Regions from separate parts of the Kitasatospora sp. NPDC001119 genome, predicted to be linked through region 1. Evidence: riboswitches for the same ligand, from Rfam matches in the RefSeq annotation. Region 1 holds a riboswitch; each other region holds the start of a gene.
What was found. A riboswitch is a leader RNA that binds a small molecule or an ion and turns the genes downstream of it on or off. The one in region 1 is predicted to bind S-adenosylmethionine.

Region 2: it holds a riboswitch for S-adenosylmethionine, as region 1 does, so the genes downstream of both, ACWDD9_RS25650 (IclR family transcriptional regulator) here and ACWDD9_RS08650 (aminotransferase class V-fold PLP-dependent enzyme) in region 1, are expected to answer to the same signal.
Region 3: it holds a riboswitch for S-adenosylmethionine, as region 1 does, so the genes downstream of both, thrC (threonine synthase) here and ACWDD9_RS08650 (aminotransferase class V-fold PLP-dependent enzyme) in region 1, are expected to answer to the same signal.

What each region holds. Positions count from the first base shown of each region.
Region 1 is NZ_JBSFKI010000005.1:274,833-284,916, reverse strand. Features, by position in the region: gene qcrB (cytochrome bc1 complex cytochrome b subunit) at 1-369, opposite strand, end outside; gene qcrA (cytochrome bc1 complex Rieske iron-sulfur subunit) at 366-1,418, opposite strand; gene qcrC (cytochrome bc1 complex diheme cytochrome c subunit) at 1,427-2,236, opposite strand; gene ctaE (aa3-type cytochrome oxidase subunit III) at 2,424-3,044, opposite strand; gene ACWDD9_RS08660 (response regulator) at 3,441-3,866, shown strand; gene trpD (anthranilate phosphoribosyltransferase) at 3,982-5,058, shown strand; SAM riboswitch class IV at 5,167-5,285, shown strand; gene ACWDD9_RS08650 (aminotransferase class V-fold PLP-dependent enzyme) at 5,337-6,719, shown strand; gene ACWDD9_RS08645 (Lrp/AsnC family transcriptional regulator) at 6,723-7,004, opposite strand; gene ACWDD9_RS08640 (rhomboid family intramembrane serine protease) at 7,046-7,828, opposite strand; gene ACWDD9_RS08635 (hypothetical protein) at 8,030-8,293, shown strand; gene ACWDD9_RS08630 (NYN domain-containing protein) at 8,434-9,861, shown strand; gene ACWDD9_RS08625 (C40 family peptidase) at 10,062-10,084, shown strand, end outside.
Region 2 is NZ_JBSFKI010000021.1:168,944-179,027, reverse strand. Features, by position in the region: gene ACWDD9_RS25665 (GlxA family transcriptional regulator) at 1-37, opposite strand, end outside; gene ACWDD9_RS25660 (NADP-dependent oxidoreductase) at 117-1,097, shown strand; gene ACWDD9_RS25655 (threonine/serine exporter family protein) at 1,201-2,454, shown strand; gene ACWDD9_RS25650 (IclR family transcriptional regulator) at 2,652-3,365, opposite strand; SAM riboswitch class I at 3,568-3,709, opposite strand; gene ACWDD9_RS25645 (hypothetical protein) at 3,795-5,000, opposite strand; gene ACWDD9_RS25640 (AfsR/SARP family transcriptional regulator) at 5,259-8,495, shown strand; gene ACWDD9_RS25635 (hypothetical protein) at 8,589-8,813, opposite strand; gene ddaH (dimethylargininase) at 8,958-9,770, opposite strand; gene ACWDD9_RS25625 (MFS transporter) at 9,854-10,084, opposite strand, start outside.
Region 3 is NZ_JBSFKI010000022.1:2,936-13,019, forward strand. Features, by position in the region: gene ACWDD9_RS25695 (cupin domain-containing protein) at 1-243, opposite strand, end outside; gene ACWDD9_RS25700 (DUF3263 domain-containing protein) at 346-573, shown strand; gene otsB (trehalose-phosphatase) at 903-1,727, shown strand; gene ACWDD9_RS25710 (alpha,alpha-trehalose-phosphate synthase (UDP-forming)) at 1,714-3,180, opposite strand; gene ACWDD9_RS25715 (glucosyl-3-phosphoglycerate synthase) at 3,297-4,334, opposite strand; SAM riboswitch class I at 4,446-4,582, shown strand; gene thrC (threonine synthase) at 4,599-5,879, shown strand; gene ACWDD9_RS25725 (MoaD/ThiS family protein) at 5,915-6,193, shown strand; gene ACWDD9_RS25730 (cold-shock protein) at 6,732-6,935, shown strand; gene groL (chaperonin GroEL) at 7,272-8,894, shown strand; gene ACWDD9_RS25740 (hypothetical protein) at 9,055-9,411, shown strand; gene ACWDD9_RS25745 (hypothetical protein) at 9,475-9,648, shown strand; gene ACWDD9_RS25750 (HD domain-containing protein) at 9,655-10,084, opposite strand, start outside.

The DNA.
Region 1 (10,084 bases):
CTGCCGGATCAGCAGACCGCCGCGGACCTCGAAGCTGATGTCCACCGTGGAGGCGTAGGCCTCCGACATCGGGATGCCCTTGAGCGGCACGTACGAGCCGTCGTAGACGACCTCGGCCATCGAGGGCTTGAAGAACAGCGTCAGGTAGACACCGGTCAGGATGATGATGACGAAGGTGTAGAGGCAGATCTCGCCCAGCATGAAGGACCAGTGGTCCGGGAAGATCTTCCGCAGGTTGGCCTTGGCGAGGGAGTAGATCCCCAGCCGGCCGTCAGTCCAGTCAGCCGCGGCTTCCCACTTGTTGGCGGGCTTTTCACGCGTGCTGGAGGGCTTGGCGGCACCGGTCGTGGTGCTGCTCGCGCTACTCATCGAGCACGCTCCCAGTAGCTCGGGCCGACGGGCTCCGCGAAGTCGCCGGTGGCGACCAGGTTGCCCTTCTCGTCAGTGATGATCTTCAGCTGCGGCAGCGGGTGGCCGGCCGGGCCGAAGATCACGCGGGCGCCGTCCGCCAGGTCGAAGGTCGACTGGTGGCAGGGGCAGAGCGCGTGGTGGGTCTGCTGCTCGTACAGGCTGATCGGGCAGCCGACGTGGGTGCAGATCTTGGAGTAGGCGAGGATGCCCTCGAAACCCAGCTCCTTGGACTTGTCGTCCTTGATGTCCTCGGGCGCGATGCGGACCAGCATCAGGGCGTCCTTGGCGATCCGCTGCTGGAAGTCCTCGCTGTGCGTGGACAGGCCCTCCGGCATGGCGAACGTGAGCGAGCCGACGATGATGTCCTCGGGCTTCATCGGCTGCATGGTGTTCATGTTGATGAGCTGCAGCGGCTTGGTCTCGGTCGCCTCCTTCCAACCGGTCTCCTTGAGCTTCTTCTCGGGAAGCGGGCCAAGGTCACGGAGCAGGACCACGCCGGAGAGCGGGACCAGCGCCATGGAGCCGATCAGGGTGTTGCGGATCATCTTGCGGCGGCCGAAGCCGGACTCGGCGGCACCGGTCTTGAACTGCTCGATGACGTCGTTGCGGACCTCGTCGGAGGCCTCGATCGGGTGACGCTCGGCGGGCAGCTCGACGTCCGACATCAGCGTGCGGGCCCAGTGGACCGCACCCGCGCCGATCATGAACAGCGCGACGCCCAGGGTCAGGCCGAGCGCGAAGTTCAGCGCGCTGACGTGACCGAGCGGGAAGATGTAGACGATCTTGTCCGGGTCGATGGCCACGTACGAGGCGATGAACCCGACGGTGGCGAGCATCGAGACCACGAACATCAGCGAGACCTGGCGCTCGGCACGCGACGCGGCCTTCTCGTCGATGTCGGTGCGACGGGGCTCGTGGGCCGGCAGGCCCGGGTCGGCGAACGGGCTGCCGTGGTCGGCCACCTCGCCGGCGGAGCCGTGCGGCTCCGGGAGCTTCTCTTCTGACATGTCGTGGCTCATGACTTCTTGGCCTTGGTGGTGTGGGCGGCGACCCAGATCGCGACCGCGATGAGCGTGCCGAGGCCGAAGATCCAGCCGAACAGACCCTCGGTCACCGGACCGAGGCTGCCCAGGGTGAGACCGCCGGGGTTGGGCTCATCGTTGGTGGTGTGGCGGACGAAGGCCACGATCTGCTTCTTCTGCTCCTCGGGCATGGTGGTGTCCGGGAACGACGGCATGTTCTGCGGGCCGGTCTGCATGGCCTCGTAGATGTGCTTGGCGTCCACGCCCTCCAGCGAGGGGGCGTACTTGCCCTTGGTCAGGGCACCACCCTGGCCGGCGAAGTTGTGGCACTGGGCGCAGTTGGTGCGGAACAGCTCGCCACCCTTGGAGACGTCCTCGGGGTTGGTCGAGGTGAACTGCTCCTCCGTCGGGGTCACCGGGCCGGGACCGAGGGAGGCGACGAAGGCGGCGAGCTGGTCGATCTCCGCCTGCGAGTAGATGTTCTTCTTGCGCGGGACCTGGGCGCCGGGCTGCTGGGCCGGCATGCGGCCGGTGCCGACCTGGAAGTCGACAGCGGCGGAGCCGACGCCGACCAGGCTCGGACCGTCACTGCTGCCCTGGCCGTTCAGGCCGTGGCAGGAGGAGCAGCCCACGGCGAAGAGCTTCTTGCCCTCATCGATCGCGAGCGACTGCGCGGCGACGTCGGCCTGCGCCTTGTCGGCGGGCGCGAACGCGGCGTACAGCCCCCCGGTTGCCGCCAGGGCGAGAAGTAGGACGACCAGCGCCGCCAATGGGTGGCGCCGTCGTGCGGAGAGCTTTTTCACGGAATAACCCCGGTGTCAGGATCTGGTCGACTGGTGGGTGCACCCGGCGGCCGGTCTGGCCGGCACGAGGCTGCCTGTCTAGGGCTGCGCGCGCGGTCGGTCGGTGGGAGCGTCGGCACCGGCAGAAGCGGCCCGTCGCCGGTGAGGGCGGGGGCCGCAGCCGGTGGCCAGCGACCTGATCAGCTGGTTACTTGATCAGGTAGATGGTCGCGAACAGGCCGATCCACACGACGTCGACGAAGTGCCAGTAGTACGACACGACGATCGCGGCGGTGGCCTGCTCGTGCGTGAAGCGCTTGGCTGCGTACGTCCGTCCCAGGACCAGCAGGAAGGCGATCAGACCACCCGTCACGTGCAGCCCGTGGAAGCCGGTGGTCAGGTAGAACACCGTGCCGTACGGGTCGGAGGACAGCGACAGGCCGTCCTTCTTGACCAGCTCGGTGTACTCGAAGACCTGGCCGCCGATGAAGACCGCGCCCATGGCGAACGTGAGGATGAACCACGCCCGGAGCTTCTTCACGTCTCCGCGCTCGGCGGCGAACACGCCGAGCTGACAGGTCAGCGAGGAGAGCACCAGGATCGTGGTGTTGACCGAGGAGAAGGGCACGTTGAGGGCGTGGGCCTTCTCGGTCCAGAACTCCGGCCCCTTGACGGAGCGGAGCGTGAAGTACATCGCGAAGAGGGCCGCGAAGAACATCAACTCGGAACTGAGCCAGACGATCGTTCCGACGCTGACCATGTTCGGCCGGTTGACCGATCCGTGCGCGTGCCCGGTTTCTACTGCTGTTGCTGTCGCCACGACGGACATTATGTCGGTCCCTTATTCCGTCTTCACGTCGGGGGGTGTCCCTCGGAGTGTCCGGTGCGTGCGGTATGCCCGCTTGGGGGGCGACGGGGTGTCCGTACGGGGGGTGAGCAGCGGCGTGTCCCTTTTCTGATGGTTCCTCGGAGGAGCCTGGACCCCGTTGCCCGGCGCGCCGGTGCACGGTCGGAGTAGCCGAGGGAGGTAGGGGGGAAGGCGCCCGGGTGAGCCGTACGGGTGGACCGGGCGGGGTCGGGTGACGGGCCGTCCTCCAGGCGGGTGAGTCCGGGGCGCGGCGGCTTGGGGAGGAACGTGCGCGAGGGGGACTCGGCGGAGGGTGATCGGGAGTAGCATCCGGATCAGGCGAACGTGGTCCGGATCACACTTGAGGGAGCAGGGCCCATGGCGTACACGACCGATGAGACGCTCACCGTCCTCGTCTACAGCGACGACCGCAACACCCGCGAGCAGGTGCTGACGGCGCTCGGCCGCCGCCCTGCCGAGGACCTTCCGGAACTGTCCTACCTGGAGTGCGCGACCACCCCCGCGGTGCTCAAGGCACTGGAGAAGGGGGGAGTGGACCTCTGCGTGCTGGACGGCGAGGCCGTTCCGGCCGGCGGGCTGGGCCTCGGGCGCCAGCTCAAGGACGAGATCTACGGCTGCCCGCCGGTCCTGGTGCTGATCGGCCGGCCGCAGGACTCCTGGCTGGCCGCCTGGAGCCGGGCCGACGCCGCGATCTCCCGTCCGGTGGAGCCGGTGGCGCTGGCCGGGGCGGTCGCCACCCTGCTGCGGGACCGGCTGGCGAAGCGGACTCCGGCCGTCCGCTGAAATCCGCGCCAGGAGTAGGAAAGACAGGGGTAGAAGCGGGCGCTCCGCTCGATAGGCTGGCTCCATCCGTACGGACGTCCCCGGAGCGGGGAACCGACAACAGCTGGAGTCAGCCATGGTGAACGTGAACCCTGCGAACGGCGGTAGCGACCCCGCGCAGGTGGTCCGCACCTGGCCGGACCTCCTGGCGGCACTGTTGCAGGGGGAGGACCTCGACCGCTCGTCCACCGCGTGGGCGATGGACCGGATCATGAGCGGCGAGGCGTCCCCCGTCCAGGTGGCCGGGTTCATGATCGCGCTGCGGGCCAAGGGCGAGTCGGTCGAGGAGATCGCCGGCCTGGTCGACGCGATGTACGCGCACGCCGAGCCGCTGGAGATCCCCGGCCCGGCGGTGGACATCGTCGGCACCGGCGGGGACCGGGCGAAGACCGTCAACATCTCCACCATGTCGGCGATCGTCGCGGCGGCCGCCGGCGCCAAGGTGGTCAAGCACGGCAACCGGTCGGCCTCCTCGACCAGCGGCTCCTCGGACGTGCTGGAGAAGCTCGGGGTGGCGCTGGACCTCTCCCCCCGGCGGGTCGCCGAGGTGGCCGAGGAGGTCGGGCTGACCTTCTGCTTCGCGGCGAAGTTCCACCCCTCGATGCGGCACGCCGCCACCGCGCGGCGCGACCTCGGGGTGCCGACCGCCTTCAACATCCTCGGTCCGCTGACCAACCCGGCCAAGGTCACCGCGCACGCCATCGGCTGCTTCGACACCCGGCTGTCCGGGCTGATCGCCGGGGTGCTGGCCCGGCGGGGCGCCACCGCGCTGGTCTTCCGCGGCGACGACGGGCTGGACGAGCTGACCATCACCACGACCTCGCAGGTCTGGCTGGTGCGCGACGGGGTCGTCACCGAGTCCACCTTCGACCCGCGGGACGTGGGCATCGAGCTGGTCGGCATCGAGGCGCTGCGCGGGGCGGACGCCTCGTACAACGCCGAGGTCGCGCGGCGGCTGCTGGCCGGCGAGCACGGGCCGGTGCGGGACGCCGTCCTGCTGAACACGGCGGCGGCGCTGGTCGCGCTGGAGCTGGGCGACGCGCCGCTCACCGAGCAGCTGGCGGCCGGCATGGAGCGGGCCGCGAAGGCGATCGACTCCGGTGCCGCGCAGGACCTGCTGCGGCGCTGGTCGGAGGCCACCAGCCGGGCCTGAGGCGGTAGTTGGGGAGCCCGTGCCGGTACGCCGGTGCGGGCTCCCGTGCTGTCCGGATGCTGGATGCCCGTTTGACCACCCGGTGGACCCGGCCTAGAGTCTTCGCCAGGTCATGAGTGACAGCGCGAAGCCCCAGCTGGCTGTCCGGCAACCCTCCGTCCGTGGCGGGGTGCCCTGGGTGAGGACCGGGTCGTCACGGCAAGCCGTCCGTGCGACAAGCGCGGACGCCCGACGACTAGCACTCCCGGGGTCCCTTGCCCCAGAAGGAGTGCATCCCCATGTCTCTGGCCACCGAAATCCGCACCCCGCTCGCCGTCCTCGGCGCCGACGTCCAGGTCCCGCTCGCCAGCGGTGAGAAGGTCGGCTACGCGGCGCTCGACTACGCGGCGAGCTCGCCGGCGCTCCAGCGGGTGTGGGACGACGTCGCCGCCTACGCGCCGTACTACGGCAGCGTCCACCGCGGGGCCGGGTACCTCTCCCAGCTGTCCACCGACCTGTTCGAGCAGAGCCGCCGCACCGTCGGCGAGTTCCTCGACCTGCGCGAGGGAGACCAGGTGGTCTTCACCAGGGCCACCACCGACTCGCTCAACCTGCTGGCCTCCGCCGTCCCGGCCGGCACCCGGGTGTTCGCCTTCGAGACCGAGCACCACGCCTCGCTGCTGCCCTGGGCGCACGCCGGACTGGACGTCACCTACCTGCGGGCGCCGCGCTCGCGGGCCGAGGCGGTGGCCGCGCTGGACGCCGCGCTCGCCGAGGCGCCCGAGGGCCCCAAGCTGCTCTGCGTCACCGGCGCCTCCAACGTGACCGGTGAGCTGTGGCCGGTCGCCGAGCTGACCGCGACCGCGCACCGGCACGGCGCCCGGGTGGTGCTGGACGCCGCCCAGCTGGCGCCGCACCACCGGGTCTCGGTGCGCGAGCTGGACGTCGACTGGATCGCCTTCTCCGGCCACAAGATCTACGCGCCGTTCGGCGCCGGGGTGCTGGCCGGCCGGGCGGACTGGCTGGACGCGGCCGAGCCGTACCTGGCCGGCGGCGGGGCGACCCGGACGGTGGCCCGGGAGGCCGACGGCTCGGTGGCCGTGCAGTGGCACACCGGCCCGGCCCGGCACGAGGCCGGCTCGCCGAACGTCATCGGCGCCTACGCGATCGCCTCGGCCTGCCGGGCGCTGACCGAGGCCGGCTTCGACGGGCTGGAGGCCCGCGAGCAGCAGCTGATCGCCCGGCTGACGGCCGGGCTGGCCGAGATCCCGCAGGTCAAGGTGCTGAACCTGTTCGGCGAGGGCTCCGCCCGGGTGGGCGTGCTGTCCTTCGTCGTCCGGGACTGGAACAGCTCGCACTTCTCCGCCGCGCTGTCCGCCGAGTACGGCATCGGGGTGCGCGACGGCCTGTTCTGCGCCCACCCGCTGGTGCGCACGCTGCTGGGCGACGAGGACGAGGCACCGTCCGAGTGTGGTGCGCCCGAGCCGTCGCTGCCGGGCGAGCGCAGCCTGAACGCGATCCGGGTGAGCTTCGGCGCCGGGACGCCGGACGAGCACGTCGACCGCTTCCTGACCGCCGTCCGGGAGCTGGTCACGGAGGGCGCGGCGTGGAACTACCGCAACGAGGGCGGGCGCTGCGTCGCCACCGTGCAGGTCGAGCGGGGCCGGCGCGCCGAGGGCTGACCGCTACTCGTCCAGGCCGAGGGCGAAGGCGGCCTCCAGGTCGTGCTGGGAGTAGGTGCGGAAGGCGATCTGGGTCTCGGTGTGGGCCACGCCCGGGACCTTGTTGAGCCGGCCCGGGATGACCTCGGCCAGGTCGTCGTGCCGGCGCACCCGCACCATCGCCACCAGGTTGTAGCCCCCCGTCACCGAGTAGACCTCGCTCACGCCGTCGATGGCGGCGATGGATTCGGCGATCTCCGGGATGCGGTCGACACTGGTCTTGATCAGGACGATGGCGGTGATCACAGTTCGGGCTCCTTTGTGGGGTGCCGCCAGCGTATCGGGCGTCAGCCCGGTCGTCGCGGGGGGTGGCGGACCACGGTGCAGGCGTAGAGGAACCCGGCCGAGAAGCCGATCACGTGGACCAGGTACGCCACCCCGGGGCCGGCCGCGTGCACCGACCACCACTGCAGGACGAACCAGAGGCCGAGCACCAGCCAGGCCGGGAAGCGCAGCGGCAGGAAGAACAGCAGCGGGACGAGGGTGGTCACCCGGGCCCGGGGGTGGAGGCGCAGGTAGGCGCCGAGGGCGGCGGCGATCGCCCCGGAGGCCCCGATGAGCACCCGGGTGGAGTTCGGCGAGTGCGCCTCGGCGAGCGCGAAGCCGTACGTGGTCAGGCTGCCGGCGGCCAGGTAGAAGACGGCGTACCGGGCCCGGCCCAGCCGGCGTTCGACGGTGGGGCCGAAGACCTGGAGGAAGAGCAGGTTCCCGAGCAGGTGCAGCCAGCCGGCGTGCAGGAAGAGCCCGGTGAGGACGGACAGCGCCGGGCGCTTGCCCGGGGTCGGGGCGGCCGGGCAGCCGGGGACCGGGTCGGGGGCCTCGGCGAGCTGTTCGGCGGTCAGCGGCCGTCCGGCCAGCACCTCGGCCGGGACGGCGCCCCAGCGCTGCTCGTACCGCTGCTCCGCGCAGACCCGGGCCTGGCCCGTGCCGTACAGCGGGTTGAGCCCCGCGGCCGGGCCGAGCAGGAAGACCAGGGTGTTGAGGGCGATCAGGGCGTAGCTGACCACGGGGGCGGTCGCCGCCGGGCGGCCGCCCCGGGCGGCGGTGTGGTCGGGGACCGCGAGCGCCATGCGGCCAAGCATCCCTCCGGGCGCCGCAGGTGACACGGCGGTTTACGGCAGGTGGACTAGCCCGGGTGTTCAGGCAACCGGTGGTCGCGACGGTTGCCCCAGGCAATAGGCTTGGGGCGGGCATTCCCGCCTCCCGCCGCCGACGCCGGGGCTCCGGGGGGAGCGCCTGCCCCACCCAGGGACCACCCGAGAGGACCCCCGATGACCGTCCCCGCTCTGACCGCCGAGACGCGCTGGCGCTGCACCCTGTGCGGCAACCTCACCCGCTTCGACGTGACCCGCACCGCGCGGGTGACCGAGTTCCTGCACTTCGACCTGGCCGGCGAGTCCAAGGTCGAGGAGACCGAGGTGCTGAGCGAGACCGTCGAGTCGGTGCGCTGCCGCTGGTGCAACGCGGTGGACCAGGTCGAGCTGGTGGCCCGTCCGGGCGCCGAGGAGACGCAGGCCCCCGCCGACCAGGGCTGATCCCCGCCGCGGCGGCGGGGTGGGTGCGCGGCGCACCCACCCGCGCCGCACGGGACAATACAGAACAGGACGCACGGAGCGTGCCGACGGGGGCGGCCGCGGCCGTGCCCCGCTGGACCAGGATCGGAGCCGAGGACGTGGTGGACGCAGCGAAGGAGCCCGGCGCAGCCCAGGGGCTTCAGCCCGCTGCGGCCGAGGCCCCGGCCGAGGCTGCCGGGACGGCGGACGGCGCCTCCGGGTCCGCGGCGGAGCGCGCCGTCGAGAAGCTCGACCGGCCGCTGCCCGAGGGCGTGCGCCGTCGGGTGGTCGGCCTGGCCTCGGACGCGCTCGGCGGGGTGCCGCCGGCCGAGCTCCCGCAGAGCCTGCGTCAGTACGTCAAGTTCACCCCGGCGCGGCGGGCCAAGTACGCGGCCACCGCGCTGGCGGCGGCGCTGGAGGCGGAGCCGGCCTTCCGGGTGCGGATAGCGGAGCGGCTGCGTCTCGGGCAGCCGGACCTGGTGAAGGCGCTGGAGTCGGGCACCGTCCCGAGCGCGGCCGATCCGATGGACGTCGCGGCCGCCGCCTACCTGGTGCGTTCGACGGGCTGGAGCCGACTGGTGGCCGAGGCCGGCGAGGAGGCCGAGCGGGCCGGTGCCGAGGACGCGGCCGCGGAGGCGGTCCGGCTGGTGGAGAAGCTGCAGGCCGAGCTGGCCGAGGTGCGGGCCTCCGCGCGGGCGGACGCGGACCGGCAGCGGGCCGAGTCCGACGGCGTCCGCAGGGAGGCCGAGTCGCTGCGCAAGAGGGTGCGGTCGCTGGAGAGCGACACCCGCCGGGCGCAGGCCGAGACCCGCCGGGTGGCCGGCGAGCTGGACGCGCTGAAGGCGCAGGCCGCGGCCGAGCGCGGCGCGGCCGAGAGCGAGGCGCGCCGGCTCCGGCACCGGGTCCTGGAGCTGGAGAACGCGGCCGAGCAGGGCCGCCGTTCGGCCCGTGAGGGGCGCAGCGTGGAGGACATGCGGCTGCGGCTGCTGCTGGACACCGTGCTGCAGTCGGCCCAGGGGCTCCAGCGGGAGCTGGCGCTGCCGGTCGCCCAGATCCGCCCGGCGGACCTGGTGGAGGCGGTGGTGCCGGGGGCGGCCTCGCCGCACGACGTGGCCCGGCGCGGGCTGGCCGAGGACGATCCGGCGCTGCTGGACCAGCTGCTGGCGATCCCCCAGGTGCACCTGGTGGTGGACGGCTACAACGTGACCAAGACCGGCTATCCGACGCTGCCGCTGGAGCAGCAGCGGATCCGGCTGCTGGGCGGGCTGGCGATGCTGGCCCAGCGGACCCAGGCGGAGGTCACCTGCGTGTTCGACGGGCAGGACCTGGACGTCCCGGTGATCATGGCGCCACCGCGCGGGGTCCGGGTGCGGTTCAGTCGGACCGGGGAGACGGCCGATGAGCTGATCCGCCGTCTGGTGCGGGCCGAGCCGCAGGGCCGTCCGGTGGTGGTGGTGTCCACCGACCGGGAGGTCGCGGAGGGCGTGCGGAAGGCGGGCGCGCGCCCCGTGGCGTCGGTGCTGCTGCTGAACCGGCTGGCCCGGCCCTGAACCCGGGGAGGTTCGCATGATGCCTGGTCAGGTCCTGTTTCGGAGCATTGTGCGAGTCCGGTGAAGTCAGTGTGGGGACCGGAGTTCACGCCTTCGGGGGAGTGGCAAAACGGATAGATCTTCACTAGGGTCTGGCGTCAAACCTATTTTCCGGAATCTCATCCCATCAGGTGAGCCCGTTGGAAGAAGGAGCCGGTCCCTTGGCCTCCCACCGCCGTCCCAA
Region 2 (10,084 bases), on a different contig from region 1:
CGGGGCCGCCAGAACCGAGAGGACCACGGGGTTCCATCGCAGGCATGGCACGATCCTATCGGTCTTTGGCAATCTTGCCATTTCGCTGGTCAGGGGCACGGCCGCAGGCTGGATCCATGACCACGAACTCCACGAGCACGAACCCCACGAGCACGAACACGATGCGGGCCATCACCCAGACCGCCCTCGGCACCCCGGACGTCCTCCACGAGGCCGAGGTCGAGCGGCCCGCGCCCGGCGTCGGCCAGGTCCTCGTCGCCGTCCACGCCGCCGGGGTCAACCCCACCGACTGGAAGCACCGCGACCGCGGCTACTTCCTCGGGCAGCCCCCGTTCACGCTCGGCTGGGACGTCTCCGGCACCGTCGAGGCGGTCGGCGTCGGCGTCTCGCTCTTCACCCCGGGCGACGAGGTGTTCGGCATGCTGCCCTACCCGTACGGCGCCGGCGCGCACGCCGAGTACGTCGCCGGCCCCGCCCGGGCCTTCGTGCCCAAGCCCCCCGTACTGAGCCACGTCGAGGCCGGCGCGCTTCCGCTGGTGGCGCTCACCGCCTGGCAGGCGCTCGTCGACACGGCGGGGCTGCGGCCGGGGCAGCGGGTCCTGGTGCACGCGGCGGCCGGCGGCGTCGGGCACGTCGCCGTGCAGATCGCCAAGGCGCGCGGCGCGTACGTCATCGGCACGGCGTCCGCCGCCAAGCACGACTTCGTCCGGGGCCTGGGCGCGGACGAGGTCATCGACTACCGGACGGCCGACTTCGTGGCGGAGGCCCGCGACATCGACGTGGTCCTCGACCCGCTCGGCGGCGACGACCGGCTGCGCTCCCTGGAGACCCTCCGGCCCGGCGGCGTCCTGGTGTCGATCCTGCCCCAGGGGATCGACGAGGTGGCCGAGCGCGCCGCCGAGCTGGGCGTGACGGCGAAGGCCCTGCTGGTCGAGCACGACCGGGCGGGCATGGCCGCGATCGCCGCTCTCGTCGAAGCCGGGCAGCTGCGCCCGCACGTCTCCGCCACCTACCCGCTCGCGGAGGCCGCGAAGGCCCACGCCGAGGGCGAGACCGGCCGGGTCACGGGCAAGCTGGTCCTCACCGTCCGCCCGTAGCGGTCACCCGGACCCCGGCGGCCCCGGGAGCAGCAGGCGCTCGGGAAGCGAACAGACCGGGGCAGATTCAGACCGAATCGGGCAGGGTGGGACGATACCTGCCATGCCTAGCAAGTCTCCATCGGTCCGGGACACCGACGCCCCGCCCGACCCGCTCTGCCGTCTCCTGCTCGACCTGGGCGAAGCCCTGCTAGGCGGCGGCCTGCCCGTCCATGAGGTCGAGGACGAACTCCGCGGACTGGGGCGGGCGTTGGGCGCCCCTGAGGTCCAGGTCGCCGCGCTGACCAACGGGCTGTTCGTGGCCCTGCACCCGGACGGCGCCACCAGGTTCCAGCCGCTCGGCGGCACCCTGCGGTTCGAGCAGACGGCCGACGTCCTCGACCTGGTGCACCGGCTGCGGGCGGGCGAACTCGACGGGCCCCGGGCGCGCGCCGAGCTGGACCGGATCCGGCGGGCGCCCGCCCGCTGGCCCGCGTGGGTGGCGGACTTCGGGGCGCTGCCGGTCGGGGTCGGGGTGTGCATCTTCCTGCAGCCGGTGGCGGCGAACGTGCTGGCCGCCGGGCTCGGCTCGCTGATCGTGGTGGGCCTGACCGTGCTCGCCCGGCGGCGGCCGCACCTGCGGCCGCTGCTGCCCGTCACGGCCGGCTTCCTGGTCGCGCTGCTGGTCCTGGCACTCGCGCGGGCCTCGCTGCTGGACGGGCCGCTGCGGACGATCGTGGCCACCCTGGCGATCCTGCTGCCGGGCGGGCTGCTGGTCACCGGGCTGTCCGAGATCGCCGCCGGCGCCGCCAACGCGGGCACCGCTCGGCTGGTCTCCGGCGCCGTGCAGCTGACGCTGTTCCTCGCCGGGGTGGCCGCGGCCGCGACCGCGATCGGCATGCCGTCCACCGCGCTGGCCAACGTGCAGGTGGCCAAGCCGAGCTGGTGGGTGATCGCGCTGGGGCTGGCGATCGCGGTGGCCGGGGTGGTGGTCAACGTCCACACCCCGCCCTCGGCCATCCCGTGGATCGTCGCGGTGATCGCGGTGAGTGTCACCGCCCAGGTGGCGGTGGGGTCGGTGCACGGCGCGGCGATCGGCGGCCTGGCCGGCGCCGTGGCCGCCGCGGTCGCGGCCACCCTGGTGCACTGGCTGCCGGGCGGTCCGCTCTGGCAGGTGCTCTACCTCCCGGCGTTCTGGATCGTCGTGCCGGGCTCCTTCGGTCTGCTGAACACCGCGCAGATCGAGGTCGGCAACGGGGCGCAGTCGCTGCTGGCGGCCGTCTCGGCGGTCTTCGGGGTGTCGATCGGCACACTGATCGGCGCGGTGATCAGCCGGATCCCCCGCCCCAGCCTCACCGGCCTGCCGCACCGGGCCTGAGCCGGTCGGCACCAGGCCTGAGCCGGGCCCGAGCCAAGCCGGACCCGGGACCGGTACGGGCCGCAACCGGGCCCCGGGGCGCGCGGAGGTGCGCCCCGGAGCCCGGAGTCTCGGAACCCGAGGTTCGGAACCCGAGGTTCGGAACCCGTAACCAGGGAACCCCGGAACCTCGGAATCCGAGAGCCTCGGAACCCCCGTCAGGGCTGCCGCAGGGCCTCGGTGAGCCGGTGGGCCGCCTCGACGACGGCCTGGGAGAGCTGGGCGCCGGGGTGGCGGCTGAGCCGTTCGATCGGCCCGGAGACCGTGACGGCGGCCACCACCCGGTTGGACTGGCCGCGGACGGGCGCGGCCACGGAGGCGACCCCGACCTCGCGCTCGCCGACCGACTGGGCCCAGCCGCGGCGCCGCACGCCGCTCAGCGCGGTGGCGGTGAAGCGGGCCCCCTGCAGGCCGCGGTGGAGGCGCTCGGGCTCCTCCCAGGCGAGCAGGATCTGGGCGGCGGAGCCGACCTTCATGGGGAGGGTGACGCCCACCGGAACGGTGTCGCGCAGGCCGGTGAGCCGCTCGGCGGCGGCCACGCAGATCCGGACCTCGCCCTGCCGCCGGTAGAGCTGGGCGCTCTCGCCGGTGGCGTCCCGCAGCTGGGCGAGGACCGAGCCGGCCGCGGCCAGCAGCCGGTCCTCGCCGGCGGCCGCCGAGAGCTCGCCGAGGCGGGGGCCGAGCATGAACCGGCCCTGGACGTCCCGGCTGACCAGGCGGTGGTGTTCGAGTGCGACGGCCAGCCGGTGGGCGGTGGGCCGCGCCATGCCGGTGGCGGCGACGAGGCCGCCCAGGGTGGCGGGCCCGGCCTCCAAGGTGCCGAGGATCGAGGTGACCTTGTCGAGCACGCCGACGCCGCTCGTGTTCTCCATGGGATGGGTACTCCAGTCTCAAGGCCCGGAAGCAGCGGGTCCGCGCTGCTCACGGCGGCTCCTGGCGGGGAGCCGGGGGGTGTGGTCAGCGAGGACAGGCCGGAGAAGTCGGCCGATTGCCTGCGCCGGGCACGAGACGGGTACGCGAAAGGACCGGGGCGGGAAGCGCCCGGGCGAAGGACAGCACAGAGAGCACCGTGTCTCCTCATCTTTCCCGCGCCACAGTGGCGACAGGCCGGAGTTGGCACTGCCCCCGCCAACACGGCGCGTACTTCGGACGCCGGGTCGAACGGGGAGTTGCCGGGGCTTCGTAGGGCCGGTCCCTCCACCCCTCTGGATGATTCGCCAGGAACGATACAAGACATCCGGGGCGGGTCGGCAAGTCCCCCCGCCCTCGACCCGCCCTCGGCCACGCCCCGCGGGGCCGGCTCAGCGGTGGCGCGGCCCCGACAGGCCGGTGCACGGGGCCCCGTCCGGGCTGCCGGGGAGGGTCGCGTCCCAGGCGTGCAGGGCGGCGAGGGCGGCGGTGCGCTCGCGGTCCGTCGGCCGGGTGCCCTCGGGGCCGAGCAGGTAGTCGGCGACCGGGGTGAGCAGCAGGGTGGCGTCGCCGGCCGGGAGCAGCAGCGCCTCGTCCCACTGGTGCCGGATGACGGTGCGGCGCAGCAGCGTGCCGTGGCGCGGCGAGGTGCCGTGGCACGGCGGGGTGCCGGCAGAGGTCCGGCGGCGGAGTTCGGGGGCGACCTCGGCCTCCAGGACGGTGCGGACGTCCCGCAGGGCGCCGAGCGGCACGTGCTCGGCGGCGAGGTCGAGGAGGGCGGCGGCCTCCGGGGCGAGCCGGTAGGCGGCGACCACCGCGGCGGTCTCGACGGGCTCGAAGGGCTGCCCGGCGAGCCGGGCCACGTCGATCACGTCGCCCGCGAGGAAGGTGCGCCCGAGCCCTTCCTCGGCGAGGGCGATCAGGCATTCGACGTGGTCGTCGGCGGCCAGGTAGGGGCGGACCGGGACGGTGGCGAGGTCGCCGGGGAGCGCGGCGGTCGCGACCCGCACCTGGTACCACGGGTCGAGCAGCGGGTCCCCGGCCGGCCAGCGCAGGGTGACGGCGGTGTGCCGGGGGCGCTCGCCGAGCAGGGTGACCTCCACGGACTCCACCGGGTGGTCGGTGACCAGCCGGTTGACGGCCTGCCAGAGCGAGGCCTCGGTGGGGCTGACGAGGCTGAGCTCGGCCAGCGGCCGGGGCAGGTCGGGCGGGTAGTAGCCGGCCAGCGGCAGGTCGCGGATCGGGCGGACCCCGGTGGCGTCGGCGAGGTCGCGGGCGACCCGGGCGTAACACTCGACCCGGTCGCGGGCGCGCCGCAGCTCGTCCCGGGCGTGCGCGCCCATCCGGACGTCCTCCCGGGCGAGCGCGGCGAGCACCAGGTACGGGAGGTGGCGCTCGCCCCGGGCGCGGTGGAGCAGTTCGACGGGTCCGCAGGCCGGGTCGACGTCGAGCAGCCGGTGGAGCAGGTCGGTGTCCAGGCCGCCCTGCCGGTCCGTGGCCCAGTCGGTGCTCAGGTCCGTGCTCGACGCCGTACTCGGTTCCGCGTTCGGATCCGCTTTCCGGCCGGTGCTCAGGTCGCTGTTCCGGTCCGTGTTCATGGGCGTCCGCCTCCGAGAGCCGTGGGGGTCGCCGGTCGGCGGCCGGGCGACCGGGGACGTGGCGGGTCCGGCGGTGAGGGGCCGGGCCGACTGCGGGCGCCACATCACCGATTGTGGCGACGGCCGATCAACACCGGATCACCACCGGGTCGACGATCTCTCGACATCCCGCCAGGTCCCGTGGGTTGATAGGGACTCACCAATTCGGGGGTGGCACGTGCGGGCGGGGGCGAGCACATGAAGCGGGCAGGTGCAGGAATGGATGATTTCCGGTTCTCGGTGCTGGGCTTGATGCGGGCGCAGCGCGGCGCGACCGTGCTGAAGGTGGGCAGCCCCCAGCAGCAGGCGATGCTGGCGGTGCTGCTGCTCCGACCCGGCCACGGCGCGAGCGCCACCGACCTGATCGACGCCCTGTGGGGCGAGGAGCCGCCGGGCACCGCGATGACGACGGTGCGCACCTACGCCTGGCGGTGGCGCAAGGTCCTGCACGGCGAGGCGCCGGACGCGCCGACCGTGCTGACCTCGGTCGGGGACGGCTACCGGCTGGTGCTGCCCAAGCACGCGGTGGACGCGGCGCAGGCGGAGGAGCTGGCGGCGCAGGCCGAGCGCACGGCGGCCGCCGGGGAGCCGCAGCAGGCACGCGACCTGCTGAACCAGGCCCTGGAGCTGTGGCAGGGCGAGCCGCTGGCCGGCATCCCCGGGCCGTTCGCGCAGCGGCAGCGCCAGCGGCTCCAGGAGCTGCGGCTGACCCTGCTGGAGGAGCGGATCGCCCTGGACCTGGCGCTGGGGCGCTACTCCCGGTGCATCCCGGAGCTGACCTCGCTGACCACCGAGCACCCGCTGCACGAGCGGGCGTACGGGCTGCTGATGCGGGCGCTGTACCAGGCCGGGCGGCAGGCGGACGCGCTGGCCGTGTTCCGGGGCGCGCGTCAGCTGTTCCTGGCCGAACTGGGGGTGGCGCCCGGGGCGGAGCTGGACCTGCTGCACCAGCGGATCCTGGAAGGGGACCCGTCGCTCGCCGCCCCGGCACCCTCCGTCGCGCTCGTCCCCGTCGCGCTCGTCCCGGGCCCGGCCGCCGCCGGTCCGGCGGAGCCGGCCGCTCCCGGGGCCGAGGCACCGGACCCGCCCGCCGGACCGGCGGCGCCGAACGCTCCCGCCACCGCACCGACCGGGAACACCGCCCCGGCCGGGAGCAGCACACCGACCCCCAGACCGGCCCAACTTCCGCCCGACGCGGCCGACTTCACCGGCCGATCGGTCCTGGTCGAACGGCTGGGCAAGGCTCTCGGCGGGGCGCACGGAGGGGCGCCCGACAGAAACCCCGGCGCACCGGGCCAGCAGGCGCTGGTGATCGCGACCGTGGTCGGCATGGGCGGGGTCGGCAAGACCGCGCTGGCCCTGCACGTCGCCCACCGGGTGCGCGAGGCCTACCCGGACGGGCAGCTCTACGTCGACCTGCGGGGCGCCGACGCCACCCCGGCCGATCCGGAGGCGGTGCTCAGCGGCTTCCTGGTGGCGCTCGGCGTGCCGGCCGACGCGGTGCCGGAGGGGCTGGACGCCCGCTCGGCGCTGTTCCGCTCGGCGGTGGACGGCCGGCGGCTGCTGCTGGTGCTCGACAACGTCCACGACACCGCACAGATCAGACCGTTGCTACCGGGTGCGGTCGGCTGCGCCGTGCTCACCACCAGCCGGACCCGGCTGTCCGGCCTGCCCGCGACCGTCCAGGCCGACCTCGGCGTCTTCGAACCCGAGGAGGCGCTCGAACTGCTGGGCCGCACCATCGGCGCCGAGCGGCTGGCCGCCGAGGCGCAGGCCGCCCGGGAGCTGCTGCTCGTCTGCGGCCACCTCCCGCTCGCGGTCCGGATCGTGGCGGCCCGGCTGGCGGCCCGGCCGAGCTGGACGGTGCAGACGCTGGGCCGCCGGCTGGCGGTCGAGCGGCGGCGGATCGACGAGCTGCGGATCGGCGACCTGGAGGTGGCGGCGGCCTTCGAACTGAGCTACCGCCAGTTGACGCCCGCCCAGGCCCGGGCGTTCCGGCTGGCCGCCTCGGTGGACGGGCCTGACCTCGGGCTGCAGGCCGCGGCCGCCCTGCTGGACCTGGACGAGTACGACGCCGAGGACCTGCTGGAGGCCCTGGTGGACGTGGCGATGATGGAGTCGCCCTTCCCCGGCCGCTACCGCTTCCACGACCTGCTGCGCGCGTTCGCCCGACGCCGTCCGGACGATCCCGGCGCGGCCGTGGCGGCCCGCGACCGGATGCTGGACCACCTGCTGGCCACCGCGTGCTCGGCCTTCCAGCACGCCGTCCCCGGGGATCCGGCGGCCGGCGCGCTCGGGCCGGCCCGTAGCGCGGGCGTCCCGCTGGACGGCCCGGACGGGGCGCGGGCCTGGGCCGAGGCGGAGGGTTCCGGGGCGATCGCGCTGGCCGCGCAGGTGGCGGGCTGGAGCGTCGCGGACGACACCGACGGCCAGAGCGGCGAGCCTTCCGACGGCCCGACACCGGCCCCGACACCGGACTCCGCCGACGGACCGACCACGGACCCGCTGCGCGCCGCGATCGACCTGCTGATCGCGCTCACGCCGTTCGTCCTCGCCCCGCCCAGCCGCCAGCTGGCCACCACCGCGGAGGCCCTGGCCGCCGCCGCGGTCCACCGCGCCGACCACCGGGCAGCTGGTCGGGCGCACTTCCTGCGCGGCAACGTCGCCCTGGCCGCCACCCGGCTGGAGGAGGCGGAGGAGGCCTCCCGGCTGGCGGTGGCCGCCTCCCGCGCGGCGGGCGACACGGTGATCCTGCGCCAGGCGCTGAACGACCTCGGCCTGGTCTGCCAGTTCCTCAGCCGCTACGACGAGGCCGTCGGGCACTACGACGAGGCGCTGCTGCTGGCCCGCGAACTCGGCCACCGCTCCGGGGCGCTGGTGACGACGGTGAACGCGGCGCTGGCCCGGGTGCGCAGCGGGCGGGCCGCCGAGGCGGTGCCGATCTGCCACGAGGCGCTGGCCGAGCTGCGGACCCGGAACGACGATCCGGGCCGGGCGTACACGCTGTACGTGCTGGGGCTGGCGCTGCACGGGCTGGGGCGGCACGAGGAGGCGGTCACCTGGTTCGGCGAGTGCCTGGCGGTGGCCTCGGCGTCCGGTCTGCGGGCCCGGGCCGGGCACGCCCGCTACCGGATGGCGGACAGTCTGCGCTCGCTCGGCCGGACGGAGGAGGCGCTGGAGCACGCCGGGCAGGCGCTGGAGCTGTGCGAGGAGCTGGGTGCCGAGCGGGACCAGGGCCACGCGCTGCTGGTGCTGGGCCGGACGCTGGCCGACCTCGGGCGGGAGGCCGAGGCGTACGGGCGGCTGCGGGAGGCGCACCGGATCTTCGTCCGGCTGGGGCTGCCGGAGGCGGCGGAGGTGGCGGGGCTGCTGCCCCGGGCCGAGGGTCCGGATCCGTCGACCCCGTCGGGCCGGGCGGTCCGGCGGGCCGCCGACCGGCTCTCCTCGGGCTGCTGAGGAATCGATCCTGCTGGCGGTTCCGGTGCGTTCAGGAACTGGTGCGCAGGAACCGGTGTGCTCAGGAGCCGATGTGTTCAGGAACCGGTGTGCTCAGGAACCGGTGCTGTTCCAGTCGCCGGTGCCACCGGTCGGGGTGGGCGTCGGGGTGGGCGTCGGCGTCGCGCCGCCGCCGCTCACCACCGTCGCCACCCCGGCGTCGGCCGCCGCCCCGGCGACCGTCACCGAGAGGCCGGCGCCCAGGGCGACGGTCACCCCGAGGCCGACCGTGAACAGCCGGAGGCGGGTGCGGATGGTGGTGGCCGGACGCTGCGTCATCTCTGGTACTCCTCGGCTCGCTTCCCTGCTGGGAAGGGGTTCCGTCGTGGTGTGGCACCAGTCTGGCCGGGAGCGTTCAACGGTCGATCTACAGTCGAGCACCGGTGATCACCAATGATCACCGGTGCTCGGTGGGCCGCCCGCTCAGGCCGTCGCGCGGATCTCCAGGGTGCAGCACTTCACGCTGCCGCCGCCCTTGAGCAGCTCGCTGAGGTCCATCCCGATCGGCCGGAAGCCGCGCTCGCGCAGTCGCGAGGCCAGTCCCACGGCCGCCTCCGGCAGCACCACGTGCAGGCCGTCGCTGATCGCGTTGAGGCCGAACACCTCCGCGTCGGCCCGGTCCGCCAGCAGCGCGTCCGGGAACAGCCGCCGCAGCACCGCACGGCTGCCGGCCGAGAAGGCCTCCGGGTTGTACATGATCTCGTCGCCGTCCAGCACGGCGAGCGCGGTGTCCAGGTGGTAGAAGCGCGGGTCGACCAGCTCCAGGCCGACCACCGGGCGGCCGAAGAACTCCTGCGCCTCCGCGTGCCCGTCGGCCACGCTGCGGAAGCCCCGCCCGGCCAGCACGTAGCTCGCCGTCGTCAGCAGGTCCCCCTCGCCCTCGTTGACGTACTCCGGGTCGCGGGTCTCGAAGCCCCGGGCGCGGAACCACTCCAGGTAGGCCGGGCCCTCGGCGGCCCGCTCGGTGTTGCGGAAGCGCGCCCCGAGCACCCTGCCGTCCACCACGGTGGCGCCGTTGGCCGCGTAGACCATGTCGGGCAGGCCGGGCAGCGGGTCGATCAGGTCGACCCGGTGGCCGAGCTCGCCGTACAGGGCGTGCAGCTGCTCCCACTGGGCGACGGCCAGGTCGGTGTCCACCGGCTTCGCCGGGTCCATCCAGGGGTTGATCGCGTAGGTGACGTCGAAGTGGGTCGGACGGCACATCAGGTAGTGGCGCGGGCGGGCGGTGCGGGCCATCGGAAGCTCCTCGGAAGTCGGATACGGGCGGCAGGGGCGGTACGGGCGGTACGGGCGGTGCGAGCGATACAGGCGGGGGCCGGTCAGGCGGTGGGGGCCGGCGGCCGGGTCGGGAAGTCGCGCAGGCCGCGCAGCGGGCTGGCCAGCAGCACCGCGCCCGCCGACAGCAGCACGCCCGCCATCAGCCAGATCGTGCTGCGGGCGCCGATCGCCTCGCCGAGGTAGCCGCCGAGCAGGGCGCCCACCGGGATCGCGCTGTAGTTGAGGGTCGCGGAGCTGGCCCGGATCCGGCCGATCATCGCGGGCGGGCAGTA
Region 3 (10,084 bases), on a different contig from region 1:
CGGGCCGCCCTCGACCTCGATCGTGGCCCGGCCGCTGAGCACCACGAACATCTCGTCCGCCTCGACGTCCGTGACCACGCCGGGGGTGATCTGCCAGAGACCGCGCAGGTGACGGCCGTCGGCGGACTCGGAGAGCACCCGGCCGGTGACCTCGGGGGTGCCCGAGACGATCTGGGACGGGTCGAGCGGGTCGGGGTCGAGGTCGGCGGTCGGGATGTGCAGGGCGAAGCTCGGCGTGGTCATGGGGGTGACGGTAGCCGGGCACGGGGAGCGGTGGGGCGAGCAGTGTGTGTCCGGGTCGCGCGCGAGAATGACACTCCGTAGCGGTGGACGGAGGTGTCGGCGGTGGGCGAGCTGAGCGAGCGGGACCGGGCGGTGCTGGCGCTGGAGGGGCGGCAGTGGCGGACGGCGGGGGCCAAGGAGCGGACGATCCGGGAGGAGCTGGGGCTCTCCCCGACGCGGTACTACCAGGTGCTGAACGCGCTGCTGGACCAGGAGGAGGCGCTGGCGCACGCGCCGGTGCTGGTGAACCGGCTGCGGCGGGTGCGGGAGGCTCGGCGGGGGGCCCGTTGACGGGTGGGGGGGTTCGGGCTCTCGGGAGGGTGGGGGGGCCGGGGGCGGCTCCGGGGGTGGTCGCTCCGGGGGCTGGATGATTTTCAGACTGCCAACCCTGGAGGTGGGGCGTTCAGACCGTTGGCAGTCTGAAAATCACCCGTCACGCCCCTCTCCGCGGCCACCCCCTGCGCCACCCCCTCCCGCAGCGCGTCCCTCTCGCTAGAGGGGAGGGGCGGGTGGGTGGGGGTGGGGGAGGTGGCCCTGGTGGGGGAGGTGGGGGGCTCCGGGGAGGCCGGGGTGCGGAGTGGGGGGCTCCGGGGTAGGGCTTCGGTATGGGCTTTGAAGAGATGTTCGTGCCGGGGACCGGGGTTGGGCGGGACGGGGTGCGGGCGGTGCTGGGCGCGCCCGGGGATGCCGTGATCGGGTTGGACTTCGACGGGACGCTGGCGCCGATCGTGGCGGATCCGGGGCGGGCGCGGGCGCATCCGGGGGTGGTGGGGGTGTTGCGGCGGCTGGCGCCGGTGGTGGGGGGCGTCGTGGTGGTGACGGGGCGGCCGGCCGGGGTGGCGGTGGAGTACGGGGGGTTCGCGGACCTGCCGGGGGTGGTGGTGCTGGGGCACTACGGGGCCGAGCGGTGGGAGGGCGGGGAGCTCTCGGCGCCGGAGGTGCATCCGGGGGTGGCGCGGGTGCGGGCGGTGCTGCCGGGGGTGCTGGAGCGGGTGGGGGCGCCCGAGGGGACGTGGGTGGAGGACAAGGGGCGGTCGGTGGCCGTGCACACCCGGCGGACGGCGGCGCCGGAGGAGGCGTTGGAGCTGCTGCGGGCGCCGGTGGGGGAGCTGGCGGCCGGGCACGGGCTGGTGGTGGAGCCCGGGCGGCTGGTGCTGGAGCTGCGGCCGCCGGGGGTGGACAAGGGGGCGGCGCTGACCGGGTTCCTGCGCGAGCGGGGGGCGCGGTCGGTGCTCTACGCGGGGGACGACCTGGGGGACGTGGCGGCCTTCGCCGCGGTGGAGGAGCTGCGCGGCGAGGGCGTGGCCGGGGTGCTGGTCTGCGCCGGTGCGGTGGGGGACGCGCCGGTGCGGGAGCTGGCCGACCGGGCGGACCTGGTGGTCGCCGGGCCGGAGGGCGTGGTGGAGCTGTTGGGGGCCTTGGCGGACGCGCTCACAGCGCGTTGAGCTGGTCCAGGAACCACTGCTGCGGGGGGAGCGCGGTGGCCGCCGCCGCCAGGCGCTTGGTGCGGTCGGCGCGCTCCTCCGGGCTCATGGTGAGGCCGGCGTGGAGGGCCTCGGCGGTGGCGATGACGTCGTAGGGGTTGACGGTGAGGGCGTCGTCCTTGAGTTCGGCGTGGGCGCCGGCCTCGCGGGAGAGGACGAGGGCGCAGCCGTGGTCGGAGACCACCGGGACCTCCTTGGCGACCAGGTTCATGCCGTCGCGGATGGGGTTGACCAGGGCGACGTCGGCCAGCCGGTAGGCGGCGAGGGAGCGCGGGAAGTCGTCGTCGACGTGGAGGATCAGGGGCCGCCAGGCGGGGGTGGCGAACTCGGCGTCGATCTCCTCGGCCAGCCGCTGGACGGCGGCCGTGTAGGCGCGGTACTCGGCGAGGTCGGTGCGGGACGGGTAGGCGAAGGCGATGTGCACCACCCGGTCGTGCCACTCGGGGCGGGTGCGGAGCAGGTGCCGGTAGGCCTGGAGGCCGCGGACGATGTTCTTGCTCAGCTCGGTGCGGTCGACCCGGACGATGGTGCGGCGGTCGCCGACGGCCGCGCGGAGGGCGGCGAGGCGTTCGTCGACGTCGGGGCGGTGGGCGCGCTCGCGCAGGAAGTCGGCGTCGGCGCCGAGGGCGTGGACGCCGAGGCGCGTGGTGCGGCCGTCGACGGTGACGGTGAGCGCGTCGTGGTCGACGGTCGCGCCGAGGAGGTCCTCGCAGCAGGCGGCGAAGGCGCGGGCCCAGCGCTGGGTCAGGAAGCCGGCCCGGTCGGCGCCGAGGATGCCGGTGAGGACGGCCCGGGCGACGTCGTCGGGCAGCATCCGGTAGTACTCGGGCGGGGCCCAGGGGGTGTGCGAGAAGTGGCCGATCCGCAGGTCGGGGCGGGCTTCGCGGAGCAGGGCCGGGACCAGGGAGAGGTGGTAGTCCTGGACGAGGACGGCGGCGTTCGGGGCGGCCTCGGCGGCGAGGGCTTCGGCGAAGGCCTCGTTGTAGGCCCGGTAGGCGGCCCACTCGGTGCGGAAGGCGGCGTCGAAGGAGGGGGCGGTGGGGGTCGCGTAGAGCAGGTGGTGGACGAACCAGAGGGTGGAGTTGGCGACGCCGTTGTAGGCGCGGGCGAAGGTCAGCGGGTCGATGTCCAGCATCCGTACGGCCTGGCCGCCGACCTCGTGGCCGGCCAGGTCGAGGCGGCCGTGGGGTGCCTCGGCGGCGGCCCTGCGGTCGGAGTCGTCGAGGGCGGCGCAGACCCAGACGGCGTTCGGGTCGTCGATGGCGGAGAGGCCGGAGACCAGGCCGCCGCCGCCGCGGCGCAGGGTCAGCGTGCCGTCGTCGGCGGTGCTGAAGGACACCGGTCCCCGGTTGGACGCCACCAGGACGGGGGCGGTGCCGGTCACGCTCGAACGGTTGGTCGTGAGATCGCCCATGGTTGGCATGTTGCCGTGGGGTCGGCGTGGCAAACCCGTGCGGCCCGTCGAAGAGAGGGCCCAGGGCCTCTCTTTCGGATCACGTCGCGCGCCTGGCATGATCCGAAAGAGAGGCCCTAATGGCGGGCGGCGTACTCGGGGAGGGTGTGGATCGGGGGGCGTTCGAGGGCGGTCACCGGGTGGGTGTGGGCGGTGAAGGCGCGGGTTTCCGGGTCGCGGGTGAACTGGGTGAGGTGGGGGTGGACGAGGTCGGCGGAGGCCTTGAGGCGGTGGGTGCGGTCGAGGCGTTCCAGGGCGGTCCGGTAGATGGTGGCGGCCATCCGGCCGAGGGCCTGGCCGTCCTGGTGGCGGTGGTGCCGGACGCCGACGTCCACCTGGGCGAGGGCGTCCAGGCCGGCCAGCTCCAGGGCGTCGACCAGCAGGCCGAGTTCGACGCCGTAGCCGGTGGGGAAGGGCAGCCGTTCGAGCAGTGAGCGGCGGGCCGCGTACTCGCCGCCGAGCGGCTGGACGAAACCGGCGAGTTCCGGCCAGTGGAGGTTGAGCAGGGGGCGGGCGACGAGTTCGGTGACCCGGCCGCCGCCGGCTGGCAGGACGGCGCCCTCCGACTCCAGCGGGCGGTCGTACATGGCCTTGACCAGCTGGATGGACTCGTCGGTGAGCAGCGGGCCGATGATGCCGGAGACGAAGGCCGGGTCGAACTCGCGCAGGTCGGCGTCGACGAAGCAGACGATGTCGCCGTGGGTGACCAGCAGCGAGCGCCAGAGCACCTCGCCCTTGCCGGGGACGGTGGGCAGCCGGGGCAGGACGGCGTCGCGGTGCTCGACCCGGGCGCCGGCCTCGGCGGCGACGGCGGCGGTGGCGTCGGTGGAGCCGGAGTCGACGACGACGAGTTCGTCGACGAGCGGGAGGCGTTCCATCAGCTCGCGGCGGATGGTGCGGACGATGTCGCCGACGGTGGCCTCCTCGTCCAGGGCGGGGAGGACCACGCTGACCGTGCGACCGGTGCGCTCCTTGGCGTCGAGCAGGGTGCGGACCGGCCGGTCGGCCGCGCTCCAGGAGCGGCGGCGCAGCCAGGACGCCGCCTGCGGGAGGAGCGCGGGAGTCGGTTCGGCGGGCACGGAGATCTCCTCGGCGAGGTCGGTGGGACGGGTCATCTCGCTTGGCGGACGGTCCCGTTCAGGTTTGACGCCTTCGGATACAGTCTTCGTACAGCGGTCGGACCTTTGCACGCCGGGGTCTCCGTTGAGCACCACCACAATTTCACAAGCTCATCCAGAGGGACTGAGGGAACGGCCCGTTGACGTCCCGGCAACCTTCTCGCGCGGCTGTCTGTCGACAGGCCCCGGCGGGACAGGTGCCAATTCCGTCCCGTGTCGCGACCGCGCCACGGGGAAGATGAGGAGAGAGGCCTCGCCATCATGGCTATCGACACTGCCGCACCCGTTTCCGTCGACCTCGGCCCGGCCGCCGCGCTGTCCTGTCGCGAGTGCGGCACCCGCTTCCCGCTCGGCCCCAGCTTCGCGTGCCTGGAGTGCTTCGGCCCGCTGGAGATCGCCTACGAGTTCGGCAGCGAGGGCGCCGAGGAGCTGCGCAAGCGGATCGAGGCCGGTCCGGCCTCCATCTGGCGGTACGCGCCGCTGCTGCCGGTGCCGGCCGACGTGGCGTCCAAGCCGAACCTGAACCCGGGGTGGACCCCGCTGGTGAAGGCGGACAACCTGGGCCGGGAGCTCGGTTTCACCGCCCAGCTGCACGTCAAGGACGACTCCGGGAACCCGACGCACTCGTTCAAGGACCGGGTGGTCGCGTGCGCGATCGAGGCGGCCCGGGCGTTCGGCTACACCACGCTGTCCTGCTCCTCCACCGGCAACCTGGCCGGCGCGGTGGGTGCGGCGGCGGCCCGGGCCGGGTTCCGGTCCTGCGTGTTCATCCCGCACGACCTGGAGCAGGGCAAGGTCGTCATGGCCGGGGTGTACGGCGGCGAGCTGGTCGGCATCGAGGGCAACTACGACGACGTGAACCGCTTCTGCTCGGAGCTGATCGGCGACCCGGCCGGCGAGGGCTGGGGCTTCGTCAACGTGAACCTGCGGCCGTACTACGGCGAGGGCTCCAAGACGCTGGCGTACGAGATCTGCGAGCAGCTCGGCTGGCGGCTGCCGGAGCAGATCGTGATCCCGATCGCCTCGGGCTCGCAGCTGACGAAGATCGACAAGGGGCTCCAGGAGCTGATCAGGCTCGGCCTGGTCGAGGACCGGCCGTACAAGGTCTTCGGCGCCCAGGCGGAGGGCTGCTCGCCGGTGTCGGCCGCGTTCAAGGCCGGCCGGGACGTGATCAAGCCGGTGAAGCCGGACACCATCGCCAAGTCGCTGGCGATCGGCAACCCGGCCGACGGCCCGTACGTGCTGGACATCGCCCGCCGTACCGGTGGCGCGGTGGAGGACGTCACGGACGCCGAGGTCGTGGCGGCGATCCGGCTGCTGGCGCGGACCGAGGGGATCTTCGCCGAGACCGCGGGCGGGGTGACCGTCGGCGTGCTGAAGAAGCTGGTCGAGACCGGGCAGCTGGACCCGGCCAAGGAGACCGTCGCGATCAACACCGGCGACGGGCTGAAGACCCTGGACGCCGTCTCCGATTCCGGGATGACCGCCGTCATCCGCCCGACGCTGGACTCGTTCCGCGCCGCCGGCCTCGTGTCCGCCTGAACCACCCGATAGGCCCCGCCCCCGCTAGGAGAGTCATGAGCGCCACCGTCCGCATCCCCACCATCCTGCGCACCTACACCGACGGCGCCGCCGAGGTGACCGCCGAGGGTGCCACCCTGGCCGAGGTCGTCGCCGACCTGGAGAAGAACCACGCGGGCATCGCGGCCCGCATCCTGGACGACACGGGCAAGCTGCGCCGCTTCGTGAACGTCTACGTGAACGACGACGACGTGCGCTTCGCCGAGGGTCTGGCGACCGAGATCAAGGACGGCGCCAGCGTCTCGATCATCCCGGCGGTGGCCGGCGGCTGCTGAGCCGACAAAGCAGAACCCGCGGTCGCCCGCGCGTACGGAAATCCGTTCTCCGTATGCGCGGGCGACCGCTCGCATTCCGGCGGGAATATTTCCGGGTCGAGTCGGAGTAGAGTGTGGCTCGGCTGGGAACAGGGTTTCCCTTTCGGCCCCCGCAGTGCTCGGCCCGGGGGCGTCCGGCCGCCGGGGGCGGACCGTGAAACATGTCAGGCAGATGTCAGAATTCGCGCGGGCATTTGAGTAATTCGTCCGCTATGTCCGGCGTGGAATGCCGAGATTATTCCGATTCGATCCGTCCTGTCCCTTGACGCCTTGGCGGAATTACCGGCGGTTGGCCCTGTTGCAGAGGGCGTCGATCCGGATACATTCAGCGGCGGTCGACGCAATCACCCGCTCACCGGAGGCCGCCCGGCGTTCCGCGCGGATGGTTGCGGCGTGCACGGCTGCGCCCAGGGGGGGTTCCCCGGGCCGGCCTTCAACCAATCCGGGCCCGCGACCTGCGGGCACGTGAAGGGCCAGCACAGCACTAGGGGAGTTCGGAATGGCTCAGGGCACCGTCAAGTGGTTCAACGCGGAGAAGGGCTACGGCTTCATCGCGGTCGACGGTGGTGCGGACGTCTTCGTCCACTACAGCGCGATCCAGATGGACGGCTACCGCACCCTCGAGGAGGGCCAGCGGGTCGAGTTCGAGATCTCCCAGGGACAGAAGGGCCCGCAGGCGGACATGGTCCGCGCGGCGGTCTGACCCCTTCCGACTCCAGGAGCTCGGCGCGGCCCTACGGCTGGTGACCACTCGCTTCTCGACGGGCCCGTGCGACGCGTGTCGTACGGGCCCGTCGGCGTTCCCCGACGCGGCTCCGCCGGGGCTCCGGCGACGGCTCGCGGATCGTCGATTGGGCTTGCACTCGACCACCCGGAGTGCTAATCATTGGCGTTAGCACTCACAGCGTGAGAGTGACAGCGGACCGGGTCGGTGAGGCCCCCGGGAGCGGTAGGGGAATGGACCCCCGCACACCAGGGCCGTCCGTCGCGGGCACCCCTTGGTCCGAGCAGTCGACCGTGTCCCGGAGGACCACTTCAGATGGCCAAGATCATCGCCTTTGATGAGGAAGCTCGCCGCGGCCTTGAGCGTGGCATGAACCAGCTCGCCGACGCCGTGAAGGTCACGCTCGGCCCCAAGGGCCGCAACGTCGTGCTGGAGAAGAAGTGGGGCGCCCCCACGATCACCAACGACGGTGTCTCCATCGCCAAGGAGATCGAGCTCGAGGACCCGTACGAGAAGATCGGTGCGGAGCTCGTCAAGGAGGTCGCCAAGAAGACGGACGACGTCGCGGGTGACGGCACCACCACCGCCACCGTGCTCGCCCAGGCCCTGGTTCGCGAGGGTCTGCGCAACGTCGCCGCCGGCGCCAACCCGATGGCCCTGAAGCGCGGCATCGAGAAGGCCGTCGCGGCCGTCTCCGACCAGCTGCTGGCCCAGGCCAAGGACGTGGAGACCAAGGAGCAGATCGCCTCCACCGCCTCCATCTCCGCCGCTGACACCCAGATCGGCGAGCTCATCGCCGAGGCCATGGACAAGGTCGGCAAGGAAGGCGTCATCACCGTCGAGGAGAGCAACACCTTCGGTCTGGAGCTCGAGCTCACCGAGGGCATGCGCTTCGACAAGGGCTACATCTCCGCCTACTTCGCCACCGACCTGGAGCGGATGGAGGCGACGTTCGAGGACCCGTACATCCTCATCGCCAACTCCAAGATCGGCTCGGTCAAGGACCTGCTCCCGCTGCTGGAGAAGGTCATGCAGAGCGGCAAGCCGCTGGTCATCATCGCCGAGGACGTCGAGGGCGAGGCCCTGTCGACCCTGGTCGTGAACAAGATCCGTGGCACCTTCAAGTCCGTCGCCGTCAAGGCCCCGGGCTTCGGTGACCGCCGCAAGGCCATGCTCGGCGACATCGCCATCCTCACCGGTGGCACCGTGATCTCCGAGGAGGTCGGCCTCAAGCTGGAGAACGCCGGCATCGACCTGCTGGGCACCGCCCGCAAGGTGGTCATCACCAAGGACGAGACCACCATCGTCGACGGTGGCGGCGACAGCGAGCAGGTCGCGGGCCGCGTGAACCAGATCCGCGCCGAGATCGAGAACAGCGACTCGGACTACGACCGCGAGAAGCTCCAGGAGCGCCTCGCCAAGCTGGCCGGCGGCGTGGCCGTCATCAAGGCCGGCGCGGCCACCGAGGTGGAGCTCAAGGAGCGCAAGCACCGCATCGAGGACGCCGTCCGCAACGCCAAGGCCGCCGTCGAGGAGGGCATCGTCGCCGGTGGTGGCGTCGCCCTGCTGCAGGCCGGTGTCGCCTTCGACAAGCTGGAGCTGGAGGGCGACGAGGCCACCGGTGCCAACATCGTCAAGGTCGCGCTGGAGGCCCCGATCAAGCAGATCGCGACCAACGCCGGCCTGGAGGGTGGCGTCGTGGTGGAGAAGGTGCGCAACCTCCCCGCCGGTCACGGCCTGAACGCGGCCACCAACACCTACGTCGACCTGATCGCCGAGGGCATCATCGACCCGGCCAAGGTGACCCGCTCCGCGCTGCAGAACGCCGCCTCCATCGCGGCGCTGTTCCTCACCACCGAGGCCGTCATCGCCGACAAGCCGGAGAAGGCCGCCGCGGCCGCCGGCGGCGGCATGCCGGGCGGTGACATGGACTTCTGATCCTGATCGCTCCGATCGGATCGGCTGGTTCCTCGTCCGTGTGGGCGGCTCCCTTCGGGGGGCCGCCCACACGGCGTTTCGGCGTCCGGAAGCTCCGGGGCCCGGGCGTTCGGACGTCCGGGCGTTTCGGCGTTCGGGCCGGTGGACGGAGAATGGACGGATGGCTTCCGACGACATCGAGACCGCCCTGCACAACGCGCGGGCACTGATCCTGGCCGACCTCACCGCGCGGGACGTGGCGGACGCCGCCGTCGTCTCGCTGGTGGAGCAGGCCGTGACGCACCGCCGCTGGTGGCTGGAGCAGTGGCCGGACGGCACCGAGTACGTGCTCGGGCTGGTCGCCCAGGACGTCCAGGACGCGCTGCTGGAGGCGTACGGGCGCTGGCCGCTGTGCACCGGGTGCGCGGCCGACGGGGACCCGCACGCGCTGAGCGTGGAGCCCGAGCTGGGGCCGGAGCCGCACTGGGTGTGCGGCAAGCAGGGCGCGGTGGTGGCGCCGGTGGGGAAGCTCGCCTAGCCCGGCCGGCTCGGGGCCGGGGGTGCCTTCCGGGGGTGGTGCGCGGGTGGGTACGGTGCGCGCATGAGGCGCTGGGTGTGGGGTGTGGCGGGCGGGTGCTGCGGGCTCGGGCTGTGGTGGGCCGTGCTGGAGGCGGTGGGGGCCGGCCACGACGCGTGGTGGGCCGTGGCCGGGCGGGTCCTGGCCGTGACGGGGGGCGTGGCCGCCGCGGACCGGGTGCGCGGGCGGTGGGGCTGACGGGCCTCAGAGGGTGTCGAGCTCCGAGGTCAGGTTGGCGCGGGCGGCCGCGGTGAAGCGCTCGCGGGCGGCCGGGGTGCGGTAGAGGTCCGGCAGAGCGAGCAGGTGGCGCAGGACGGCGGCCCGGCCGGCCGCGAAGTCCGGCGCGGGGACGAAGCCGTACTCCTCGCGGACCGCGGCCGCGTACGCCGCGTACGCCCCGGGGGAGCCGCCGAGGACGGCGAGGTCCGCGTCGCAGAGCACCTCGCCGTCACGGTCGTCGGGGGCGGGGTCGTGGCCGACGGTGAGCAGCACGAGGCGCTCGACCTCGGCGACCCGCTCGGCGGGCAGCCCGGCGGCGGTCAGCGCGCGGACGGCCAGGGCGGCGCTGCGCTCCTCGTTCTCGGTGCGGTCGGGGCGGTAGACGGCGTCGTGGAACCAGGCCGCGAGGCGGACG